4 regions of the Pelosinus sp. sgz500959 genome follow, and region 4 is predicted to be linked to each of the others. Evidence: riboswitches for the same ligand, from Rfam matches in the RefSeq annotation. Region 4 holds a riboswitch; each other region holds the start of a gene.
The links. Region 4 has a riboswitch for cyclic di-GMP ahead of ACAN52_RS09600 (methyl-accepting chemotaxis protein). Riboswitches for the same ligand answer to the same signal wherever they lie in the genome.
Positions count from the first base shown of each region.

Region 1: linked by a shared signal. The riboswitch ahead of ACAN52_RS14005 (nitrogen regulation protein NR(II)) and the one ahead of ACAN52_RS09600 (methyl-accepting chemotaxis protein) in region 4 are both predicted to bind cyclic di-GMP.
Region 2: linked by a shared signal. The riboswitch ahead of ACAN52_RS08160 (response regulator) and the one ahead of ACAN52_RS09600 (methyl-accepting chemotaxis protein) in region 4 are both predicted to bind cyclic di-GMP.
Region 3: linked by a shared signal. The riboswitch ahead of ACAN52_RS08910 (PAS domain-containing protein) and the one ahead of ACAN52_RS09600 (methyl-accepting chemotaxis protein) in region 4 are both predicted to bind cyclic di-GMP.

Region 1 covers NZ_JBGJZL010000008.1:142,428-145,644, forward strand. Annotated here, with positions in the region: gene ACAN52_RS14000 (NAD(P)/FAD-dependent oxidoreductase) at 1-34, opposite strand, end outside; gene ACAN52_RS14005 (nitrogen regulation protein NR(II)) at 174-1,313, opposite strand; cyclic di-GMP riboswitch class I at 1,433-1,521, opposite strand; gene ACAN52_RS14010 (pseudouridine synthase) at 1,694-2,416, opposite strand; gene ACAN52_RS14015 (hypothetical protein) at 2,439-3,217, opposite strand, start outside.
Region 2 covers NZ_JBGJZL010000004.1:231,528-234,744, reverse strand. Annotated here, with positions in the region: gene ACAN52_RS08165 (chemotaxis protein CheA) at 1-1,069, opposite strand, end outside; gene ACAN52_RS08160 (response regulator) at 1,118-1,471, opposite strand; cyclic di-GMP riboswitch class I at 1,587-1,674, opposite strand; gene ACAN52_RS08155 (amidohydrolase) at 1,769-3,217, opposite strand, start outside.
Region 3 covers NZ_JBGJZL010000004.1:402,163-405,379, forward strand. Annotated here, with positions in the region: gene ACAN52_RS08905 (hypothetical protein) at 9-482, opposite strand; cyclic di-GMP riboswitch class I at 804-891, shown strand; gene ACAN52_RS08910 (PAS domain-containing protein) at 1,205-3,214, shown strand.
Region 4 covers NZ_JBGJZL010000005.1:124,886-128,102, reverse strand. Annotated here, with positions in the region: gene ACAN52_RS09600 (methyl-accepting chemotaxis protein) at 1-1,676, opposite strand, end outside; cyclic di-GMP riboswitch class I at 1,866-1,958, opposite strand; gene ACAN52_RS09595 (SDR family oxidoreductase) at 2,209-2,922, opposite strand.

The sequences.
Region 1 (3,217 bases), on a different contig from region 4:
CTGCGCCACCACCAATTATAACAATTTTCTTCATTTAATCACCTTTTCATATAAAACTTTTTCAGATACCATCCCATTTAGTCAAACCAAATGTAAAAATGGGCAGTATCTATTATTATACCACCCATTAGCAATTTTAAAATGCGATTTTTTTATCTTTATTTTTTGCGTTTTTACACTGTTTTTTCTTGTATTTTATTGAATACTACTGTAAAGGTCGTTCCTTCTCCTTCTGTTGATTGCACTGTAATCAGCCCATTATGGTGTCTAACAATACCATTACAAACAGATAAACCTAACCCTGTACCATTTTCTTTTGTTGTCAAAAAAGGAGTGAACATTTTATCCTGCCATTCTTTCGAAATTCCACAACCACAATCTGAAATACGCAAATATACCTTATCCTCTTTCTGACTTGTTTCAATAATTAACGTACCATGTTGCTCCATAGCCTCTATACCATTTCTCGCAAGATTTAATATCAATTGTTTAATTTCTGTTGAGTTTAGCAATAAATCAGGCAATGAATCAGCCAAAATTACATTGAGATTAATCCCCTGATTAATCGCATCAGCAAAAATAAGAGGAGCAATCTCTCTGATAATTTTATTGAGATCCTGCCATTTTGGCACCGGTACTTTAGTTTTAGCCACCGACAGGAAATTAGAAATAATTTGTTCAACTCGATCAAGCTCACTTAATACGATATTGAGTTGTTCTTCCATATTTCCAGAAATTTTTTTACTGAAAATTTGCAGATAACCTTTAATCACGGTCATCGGATTACGAATTTCATGAGCAACTCCTGCCGCCATTTCGCCGATCAGATCGATTTTATTGATGGCTTGCCGTAATTGTTCAATTTGATTCGTCAAAATGATCTCCGATGTTTTATATTCTGTAATATCTTTTATATGGGATAGAACCATTCTATCTTCTCCTATCCCAAAGAATAAAGGACTTAGTGTATATTGAAAATACTTATTTCCCTGTATTTTAGATAATTGAAATGTTTCGCATTCAAATGTCTTACCTGTACTAAGCACTTCGCCAATCTGCTGCTCTAATTTTTCGATAAACTCTACGTCTAATCCGATTTCACTCCAATGCCTGCCTTCGATATCAGAGGATTTTAATCCCAATTTTTTGGCACCACTATGACTAACATAGCGAACTCTGTACTCTTTATCAAAAATATAGATTGGACCAATACCGATTTGAGATTCATTTTTGTTTTGCTCATCAGTACATTTATCCAATTGTTCTTCAGTTAACTTTAAACTCTTAATCAATGTGATGAGTGATTGTTGCATAGACAGCCCCTTCCTCAAATAAGTTAACCGTGGCACTTTCCAAAATCTCGCTTCTCTTAGAGTTTAAAAACATAAAAAACCAGACTTTTAGTCTGGTAATACATTTTAGTCTCGACTAAACTGGCGGCTTGGCAATCATAAACACAGTTGTGTCCTTAGATCCATAGCTTTGCGTCCTTCTCTTTCGAAAAGTTTGCCCACTATTATTTTATATGATAATTCTACCAAAATTCAAATAATTTGTCTATTCAAATATAGGACTACAGTAGTATTTTATACAACTTTAGTCCTGTATTTAAACATAAATTTTTATAAAGGAAAAATACCTATCAGCCATTTGACCCAAAAGCTAATAGGTATTTTAAAAAACATATTTAAATTTATTGGTTAAGCCTATGTAGTTCTTCAACTTCACGTGCAAGCAGATGGCGATATCCACCACGTTTTACACCATCGAGAGTTAAGAAAGCAAACTTGATACGCTTAAGTTGTTTTACATCAGAGCCAATCGCCTCAAACATGCGACGAATCTGACGATTTTTACCCTCATGAATGGTAACTCTCAAGCTAGTAAGATCTTTATCAGAATCATAATCAATTACATCGATCATGGCCGGTGCAGTCATACCATCTTCAAGTTCAATACCAACCCGCAATAAATCGATTTTTTCTTGAGCTGGTCTGCCACCAACCTTCGCAATATAGGTTTTATCAATTTTCTTACTCGGATGAATTAAAGAATGTGTTAATGCTCCATCATTCGTTAGTAATAATAATCCTTCTGTATTATAATCCAATCGACCTACTGGATATATTCGCTCAGGAATATCCTTCACCAAGGATGCGACTGTTTTACGATCTTGAGGATCGGTCAAAGTCGTAAGTACTGCTTTAGGTTTATATAATAGGACATAAACCAGTTTTTCGCCTTGTATACGCTTACCATCGACCATAATTCGATCGTTTCCTGGCATCACTTTTGTACCAAGTTCAGTGACAACCTTACCATTTACCGTAACGCGCCCTTGTTGTATTATTTTTTCAGACTCTCTTCGAGAAGCAACTCCAGCTTGACTCATAATTTTCTGCAGACGTTCTAACATTATAATCTCCTTTAAAACTAAATTAATCTTCAATAATTGTTAAGAAATCAGTTTGTTGTTTGCACATTCTAATACTTATATTATCCCGTGTTTTTTTTAAGCAACTACCGCAAATACCTTCACCACAACACATAGTAGCATTATTGGTAACAGCCATTGGTATATTGACTCCCACATCTTGCATAGCTGCAATAAGCCCATAATGCTGTTCATCAGGTCCAGAACTCACGATCAAATCAGGTTTCAACGCAAACCATTCTCGCAGCATTGGTATACCAAATTCACGTAGGGAAGACACAGTATAAACCGTAGCGCCGCCTTCTTGTAATTGTTTATCAATAAAAACTTTTCCAACTTTGCCAGGTGCTAGTAAAGCCCTCACTTGGTTGTGATTGGTCATCAGTTTCTTGGCAAGAGGAAATGCGGGTGCTTGCCCAATACCACCAGCTACTAATATTATATTACCATCGGTCATATTGTCAATCCAGGGTCCTCCTAAAACACCATTATAATAAGGACCACGTACAAGAAGCTTTGTATTATTTTCCGCTAAAATTCTGGTTGATTTAGGACCAATGGTTTCAATAGCTACCTGCAAAGTATTTCCTTCTACCTGCATTATATTGACTGGGAAATTGAAAAAATAAGGATCACTTGGGCAACGTAAAAATAAAAAAGATCCTATTTTCTTTACCCCATCGGCCAATTCAGTACTGACGTCAAATTCAAGCAGTACTGTATTTTTTCCAATTTCTTCTTTAACTCTAAATTCAACTTGTTCTTCAATTCTAATTTTATTGG
Region 2 (3,217 bases), on a different contig from region 4:
ACATGACCGTATCCTGAAGTTCATTCGTAATTTTTCTTAATTGCCGTACGGACTTGTAGAATTTATCCAGTTTTAACCCTTTTAGTTGTGGATTTTGAGTTACCATAGCCTCTGCAATCACAAGCTCGCCGACTAAATCCATGAGTAAGTCCATTTTCGCTACATTGACACTAATAAAACTCTGCGTTCCTTCTGCCTGTCGCTCCACTTCTTTAACAACAGGATTGGCGGATTCATCGAGAATTAAATCATCTAAAATAATTGTTCTTTTTTCTTTTACTTCTTTGTGTCTTGTATCCTCAGCTATATTTATACTGAAGTCTTTTAAGAACATTGTCTTATTAAAAATTTCTTCCACTATTTCCAAATCATTTTGACTTGTAAATGCGATTTTGAAACCTTCTTTTTGAATGGTTTCTGATGTATCATCATTTTCAAAAACATCACTTGGTGAGTGCACAATATTCTCAGCAAACTCACTGAGTTCATGAACCAAAGTAAATGCTCTTATATTTTCCATTCCGCAGTCTTCATCAAAATAGACGATGGCTTCATACTTGATTTGCCCTTCATACTCAGCTTGCTCCAGCGCATCAATCGAAAGTTGAAGCTCACCTTCAGTACTAGCCATTTGAGAAGAGGTATCATTCACATTCAAGTCATTTTCTTTTAAAGATGATAAAAATTCTTTATTTTTTCTACTGACATTAGCAGAATTACCTGTTGGCTCGCCTCCATTTTCTATTTTTATCACTTCATCTTTGATAAAATCCACGGCATTCAAAACTAGGTCAGTCAACTCTGAATAATCCACCTTCAGAGGCTTTTCTTCACGAAGATAATAAAAAACATCTTCCAAAGAATGAGCTAAGGAAGAAATATCATTGAACATCATCATCGCTGCCGAGCCTTTTATTGTATGCATAATTCTAAATACTTCATTGATAGCGACTTCTATACCCCCAGATTTTTCACTATCTAAAATAAGGCGCTCGAGTTGTTCTAGCATCTGATTGGTTTCAAATACAAAAAGGTCAAGCATCGGGGCTTTGCTGTCACCATTGATCAATTCAATCACCCTCACATAAAAAATACTACAATGCTAGAAGTACTGTACTTAGTTAAACTTGCTAAGTCCTCGAATGACTTGCTCTTCAACAAATGGCTTTACGATAAATCCATTGGCACCAGAGATAATTGCTTCTTTCACCGTAGATTCTTGACCTAAAGCCGATATCATAACCACTTTTGCATTAGGGTCCATCCGTTTTATCGCTTTTAAAGCCGTTATGCCATCCATCTGTGGCATTGTTATATCCATTGTAACCAAATTAGGCTTAAGTTCATTATATTTGAGAATTGCTTCCGAACCATTTGCAGCTTCCCCCACGACTTGATAACCATTATTCTCCAACATGTTTTTTAGCGTTAATCGAATAAAGAGAGCATCATCAACAATAAGTACTTTCATATTTCCATCCTTTCATAAACAAGTGTAATAAACTTGCAATGGATCAGTAGAATCATAGAAAAACGCAAAAAAAGGTCAGGATTTGCCTGACCTCGAACATGGTAGTATAAGCTAGCATGGCGGCCTGGCAGTCTTGGTCGCCCAGCGACTGTAGACCCATAGCTTTGCGTCCCTATTTTTCAATAGGTTTGCCAATTCTGTTAATTTTTGTCGATCTATGTATTATTTGATATTATTATATTATTTTCCCATACATACGTCAATATTTTTCAGGACTTAAGTTATAATGATCGGGACTTAAGTCTCATACACAAGTTTACCATCAAAAAAGGTCATCACAACCTTTACCTTATCAATATCAACGGGATTAATCGTGAATAAATTTTGATCAAGCACTACAAGATCAGCTAATTTACCAATTTCAATCGATCCTATCTCATTTTCCATAAACATCATAAATGCACCATTTATGGTAAAACTCTTAATCATTTGTGAGACACTAGCACGTTCTTGCTTATTTAAAAGATAACGTTCATCATCCATATGACTAATATCCTCAACCCCATGAAGTACTCCATTATCAATATTACGTGTCACGCCAACATCAATCGCCAAAAGAGGATTGGGGACAGCAGTTGCAGGATAATCTGAGGAAGATGCTACGGTTATGCCATTTGCAAAGAAAGTCCCTAAAGGAAATTCTTTTTCTGCACGTTCACCCAAAAATTTGGAATCTACAGTATGCCACCATTGAGGGCCTTTGAATTGCCAATAAGGTTGAACACTAGCAATTACATTCAACTCTTTAAAACGCAGTATATCTTTTTCATCAACAAGTTGCAAGTGGGTAATGGTATTACGATGATCATCGGTCAAACCTTTGCGATGAACAGCTTCTAAGGCATTCAATACATGTTGAGTCGATGCATCTCCTGTCGAATGTACATGAATTGAAAGGCCGCACTCATTCACGCGGCAAAAGGCTTGTTTTAACTCTTCCATATCCCATAAAAACTCACCGTAATAATTAGCTCCTCTGCCAGTTGCAATCGTATAGGGTTCCAATAAACAACTTGTCCCCCCTTCAATCACACCATCTGTAAAAAATTTGGCTGATATGACTTTCAAATATGAACTATGATATCGGGATCGCATTTGATTAATCATCTCAAGTTGAGTCTCAAAATCATCCTTTGTATGAATCGTCATAGCTCCGCGAATCCGAAGAGCTAACTGCTGCTCTTTTTCCATCTCACTACAAGCTTTCATTATTTTTTCAAAAGGTAAACTTGCCATACAAAGAATACTGGTAATACCAAAGCTATGCATTTTCTTTTGAAAGGCATCCATAGCAGTCATATATTGATCTAAACTATATTCCGGTAAAGCAATTAACCACATAGCCCATTCCTTTAACGTCCCCCACAATTCGCCGGTTTCCAGATTTTTTTCAATAATTCCACCTTGGGGAACCTGCGTCTCTGAAGTTATACCATTGACTTCGAGAGCTTTAGAGTTAACCCATAGCGTATGACCATCATTAGCGCGTAAGACGATAGGAATATCCTTTGACACGGCATCAAGGTGCTCTTTTCTCGGACCTTTATTTAGTTCATCCCCTGTCAATATCCCCCATGACCACCCACGACCATATACAGCTTTCATATCTGGGTGTTGAAGGATAAAATCTTTTACAGCCTCAACATACCCTTCGACACTATTCATATTAAATAATTGAACTTCATG
Region 3 (3,217 bases), on a different contig from region 4:
GACAATTATCAAAACGAATACTTCATGGAGACGGCTGCGGCTCCATATACGCCATCACCATTCGTGTAGCCACCGCTTGGTAAAATATCGATATTGAAACCAATCGGAGACTCATTGCCAGTAGCAAAATGCAAGGCTCCAATTACAGGCTTGAACGGATTGGCAGAATTATATCCACCATTTAAATCAAGACCTACGACAACGCCCGCATGCAGCCCTAATACACGAAATGGCGTATATTGAACACCTACATAAAAGGTATCATTTCGTAAGCTGTTATTAAACAATCCAGTCGTTAGGGCAACATCTTTTCGTAATATGTATTCCAACCCAAAACCACGATTGTGTTCATTCAAACCAAGATTTGAATGGGGAAAGTGCCTTGTAAACACAGGTATAGTAATCGACATGGAATTATCCGTAGCTTGAACGACGCCACAGCTCAAAGAAATGAATATTACAAGTAACAGAAAAACCCTCATGTTAATCCTCCCTAAAGTATGTCTCAGTATCAAGTTTCATTCTAGCATTACTTTGGTTGCCAGCCTACTGGTATATAGCACCAGATTGCAGTAGCTGGGGGGACACGCAAAAGCAAAAAAAACGTTGTTCGCGAGGTATGTAGAAATTTTATGCGAAATGAATGTTACTCAGATTGGTAGGTTTGCGTATGACAATAATAGACTCATCTTTCTTTTGTAGAAAGATGAGTATTTAGGACTTTGTGCTTATTAATATGGGACTTAAGGCGCGATTTTTAATTGACGATATACAAAATCTGGTGTAAAATAAAGTAAAATATTAGTGAATTTTGGCAAACCTGTCGAAAGTCAGGGACGCAAAGCTATGGGTCTAAGGGGTATAATATCCTACGATTGCCAGGTTGCTTTCAATTATAAGTTGTAAGTAGCACCTTTCGTATGAGGTACTACTTTTTTATTTTGGATGGGGATATTACTGTTACAGGACAAGTAGGATTTATGGTTCTGTTACCAAAAATGAGGTAATGAAAAGTGAACTGATCATATAAAAATTACAATAAAAAATGCTCCTATTTGTAGAAAAGTAAAACTACGAATGGGAGTATCGTTGTAATTGAGAGATGAATATACAATGAATAATCATCCCAAAGGTTTTAGGTGGATTTATAGTGGATATCGGATAAATAATGCATAAGAAGTTGTTTGAGTTGGAGGGATGTATAATGTCAAGTGTAGGTGCAATAGATAACGTTGAAGAGCTATTAGTGATACGAATTGATCATCAAAGTACTATCGTACAGGTCTTATACTATGCTGAACAAAATGATAGATTGGTGAAAAAAATAATCGGCAAGAAGCTCCAAAACGTTGGCTTAGAACAAACAATCTATAAACAATGTGAAGATCATTTAAAGAAGGTCTTTGTAAACTTGAAAAAAGAAATTTTTCAAGTTCATATTGGAAACCGATATTATCAAATTTCTTATCTGCCAGAGTGGAACGGCAGAGAGCAAGTAGAAAATGTATTAACTATAGTGCGAGATATAACCAAAGAGCAAAATGTACAAGAAGAGCTGATGCTGAGCCAAGTTAAAATACAAATGGCTCAGCAAATTGCCCTGCTAGGCTATTTTGATCGAGATATTGTAAACGATAAGTTGTATTGGTCTGATCAGTTCTACAAAAATTTTAATTTAGTCCCTCAGGAGAAACCTCCATCTTTAGAGTTTCTATTAACTCTTATTCATCCAGAAGATCGAGAAATGATCAAGAGAGGTTTTTTTCAGAGACCGGAGGAAGAAGTACTAGATGTTGAATATAGGATTATTAACAAAGATGGTTCTATTGGATGGATACATAGTTTAGTTCACTCTGTATTTGATGACAATGGCAAGCTTTTAAAGAAATTTGGCATTGTTCAGGATATTACGAAACGAAAAGCAGGGGAAATCAAGTTGCAAGAACTAACGGAGCAACTACAACAAGCAAATAAATCGCTTACTGATCGGGAAATGCGTATTCATATGGCTGGAAAGATCGCCAAATTGGGGTATTTTGAATGGGATAAAACCAATCATTCTCTTTATTGGTCTGATCAGCAATATAGAAATTATGGTTATACTCCTAGCGAAGTTACACCTACGATAGAACTTTTTCGGAGCCACATACATCACGAGGATTGGGATTTTGTGCAAACAACAGTTGCTAAACTTGACGAGAAGCCATGGATAGACTTACAGTTTAGGGTCATTAGGGCAGATGGATCTCTAGCCTGGCTTTATTCTCGAATAAATAAAATTAATAACGACGAAGGATGCCTTATTAAACTATTTGGTATTAACCAAGATATCACGGAACAAAAACAAGCTGTAGAGCGGATTCATAAAGTGGAAAAAGAGTTGGCTTTTATGAATCAATTACATAGTCGCAGTACCTATTTAAATGGATTGTTATTCAATGATTGCTCAGTAGAACAGATAATCAAAGCACTTAATGAATTTGGTATTGAGACTCAAGTTGCCCATTGTTGCTTTGTTGTGCGATTGGCTGAAAAATTGAGCTATAATACTGAGGTACCTGACAAGACGATGCCACCCTCAGTCGTGAGGAAACAAGCGGTCCTCATCTGGCTAGCAGAAAGAGAATGGGGTTTAGTATGGAGGTGTCATGATGATATAGTAATACTGACCTCTATATCAGATTGTATTGCTACTAATAAGCAAGGGCAAAGTCAAATTGCTAATGATATCATTGCTGAAATAGAAAAAGTATTTCCTCATTTTTATGTAAATGTTGGTATTTCTGGTCTATCGAGCATTCCAGTCAATTTTCGAGAAATTTATGAAAAGGCTCAGAGGGCAGTTGTAATTGCAGCAACGATGGATTCTTCCTCAGTAATCCATTGTGATGATATTGGATTGTATGAAATTGCATTTCAATTATTACAAGATAAAAATACCTGTACGATGGTGCAAAATACCATAGGACGTCTTGCTGAGCATGATGAAGATCGTGGGAGTAATTTATTAATCACGCTAGAAGCTATATTAGAGTATGGGAGTTTAAAAGCGGTAGCACGGCAACTCTTTATACATAATAATACGGTCATCTGGAGAAAACAAAAGATTGAGATGTTTCTTGGAATGTCTCTAGATAAAATGGAGACAAGGTCGTTATTATTGTTATATCTAAAAATATGGAATATTAAAAGAAAAACGATATATTCGCAATGATAA
Region 4 (3,217 bases):
GCATTAAGCTGTGTTGCGAGTTCAGCTAGAGATTCTGCATTATCACTTATTTCATGCATACTAGCCGATTGTTCTTGTGAGGAGGCCGCTACAGTTTGAATACCAGCTGAAGTCGTATCTGCTACAGTTCTAATGGTTTCAACACTAGCCACCACAGATTGGGTACCTGTTGCTGTTTCGCCAATCGCAACAGTCATTTGTTCAATACCATCTTTTACAGTAGTTAAACGTTTTGCAATCACTTCAAAACCTTGTTGTGTATTCAGAGCTGATGTTGTACATTTTGCAACCTCAGTATTGGCTTTTTCTACAGCACTCACTGATACTGCAATTTCATTTCCCATATAATTAATAATTTCCGTAATTTCTTGGCTAGATTTTGCACTTTGTTCAGCAAGTTTTCGAACTTCCTCAGCTACAACAGCAAATCCGCGACCTGATTCTCCAGCACGCGCAGCTTCAATGGCCGCATTTAGGGCTAAAAGATTCGTTTGCCCTGCAAGATTACTAATGACATCAACAATCCCCTTAATCTCTTGAGACCCCTTAGAAAGTTTTTCTGTCACAGTTGTAATTTCAGTCATAGAATCTGTCACGTTCTCATTTTGCTCTACAACAGCTCGCAACATAGACATCCCTTCTTCTACATTGGCTACTGCATTTTGTGTCGTATTGTTTACTTCATTTGCATGGGCATTAATTTCTTCTGTACCTGCCGATATTTCTTCAACAGTTGCAGAAATAGTAGCAATGCTATCAGTATTTTTTAAAGCTCCAGCAGAAATTTCTTCTGCGCTTCTCGCAACGACCTCCACTGTCTGCAAATGTCCTTCTACGGTTATACTGAGCTCTTCACTAGATGCCGCCAAGGTTTGAGAATTGAGATGAAGTTGGGCAACAATCTCTTTAAGAGATTGGCGCATTGAATTTAAGATTCGACCCATATCACCAATTTCATCATTGCGGCGAATCTTGATATCTTGCTCTGTAAGATCAAGCTGTCCGATCGTCCTGATTGATTTACTCAAATGGTTGAAACGCATGGCAAGATTGCGGCTATACCAAATAACTAATATGCCTACTAATATAAAAATAAAGATACTGAGAATAATTATATTTTTACTGCTGCTTTCCGCATGATTGATCATTATAGTGCTTTTTTCGGTCAGCGATTTTTTTTGTAATTCGGATAACTTCTCAAACTGGTCTTCAATCTCTTTAGTATGTTGGCGACCTTCCGTAGTCAAGTTAGTTAAGTTTGGATCATTATTTTTTTTCGCAGTTATCATTTTTTCACAAATGTTTTGATAATCGTTTAGTAATTTGCCAAGTTTAGCTCCTTCGATAATGATTTCCTGATCTTTGGTTTTCTCATTAAACTTTTTCACTGCGTCTATGCTTTTCTTCATATCTTCTCGATACCCTTCTTCATAGACTAATCCGTCAGCATAAAGTAAAAAACCACGTAAATTAAGAAGAGATCTAACATAGTCCGTATGAGCCTCTTTAATCGATATAGTTCTCGTTGCAGTATGAGTAATTAATGTATTTGATTCATTACTTAATGAAAGATAGTTGTAAATGGTATAACCTAAAACTGACAGCAATAGCATGACAGCTATTGCAAACATACTTGTTAATTGCAACATAATAGGTAGTCTTTTTTTATTATTCATATTCCCACACTCCTACTTTAAAATAATTAATGTCTAAAAAATTCATTCTTCGATCCGCAGACTTTCCTTCAAGTCCATAATACGGTCTTATTTTGTCTCCCCCATAGTGAGTGACAACATTAGAGATTCTACAGTATTACCTCCTCTTTAATGAAAAAAAGCTGCTAGGCCTCATCATGTAAAATTACAAAATGCAACCTGGCAGTCATCAATTAAAAAATTAAAATTGTTAGACCCATGGCTTTGCGTCCCCAACTTTCGAAAGGTTTGCTCATAGAACTTATTAATCTAATTTATACTATTCGACATAATAAGGCAAATACCTCTATTATTTCATTTATTTTACCATAACTTAACATCTATCACTCATTACTTTAGAGCCCATATGAACTTTTCTAAGAACAGTACAGCATTCTTAAAACCACCTTAGGAAGACATACAAAAATAAGAGAATGATCACTAACTCTTAGGCAGACATATCATTCCAAGAGTCAGTGACAATCCTCTTTTTTTACGACTTACTTACTATTTCTTAGATCAGTGTATGACCACCATCCACATGTAATACAGTACCACTCACAAAATCGTTACTCAATAAATAAACAATCCCTTTTGCAACATCATCGGCCTTACCGACTCTTTTTACCGGGAGCTTACCTGCTATATCCATATAAAAACTATTGCGCTTTTCTTCTGGCATTTTACTTCGGGAAGGAGTGTCAATAATGCCTGGTGAAATTACATTGACTCTAATGGGGGCCAATTCTAAGGCAAGTGTCCTTCCAAGAGCGCTTACCGCTGCATTAATTGCACTGAGAGTCGCCGATCCAACCATCGCTTTATAAGCCACAACACCGGAAAATAATGTGATCGATCCGCTAGGCACAATCGCTGCAGCACCATATTTTGCCGCATAATACTGTCCCCAAAATTTATTTTCAAACATCTTCTGATCCATTGCGGTATCGGATAAAAGAAAAGATCCACCGGATGTTTCAGCAGCTGTAATTACTAAATGATCAATGGTACCGACAGCTGTAAAAAAGTTTTTTACTTGTTCTTCATCAGTAATGTCCAGTATATATGATTTTACGTTGCCTCCAAGTTCAATTTTAGCCTTTTCAAGTTTTTCCGAGGAACGACTCGCTATAACGACTTCTGCTTTTTGATCTAAAATAAGTTCAGCTGCTGCCAATCCAATCCCAGAACTCCCACCAATGATGACCACACGTTTATTTTTCAACATTTTAAATCCTCCTCTATTTCCCTTACGGGTTGTTGAGATCATTCTAATTCTATAACTTCATTTTGTAAAGTAGTGTATTATTATTCATATAGTTTCCTCAAAGGAAGTTATTTGTTTTTAAAGGAATTTCAGCCCATTAAAAATTGATAGAATCGATATATCCCATTCTACTATCAATGAATTGACTCCTTGTAAAGCTATGGATTTAAAAAAAGACTTGGCTTGTGCCAAGTCCTCAGATGCAGGTAGAAGTCTTAGTCGTTCTTACTTGGAATCAAGAAAGTCTTATACTCTC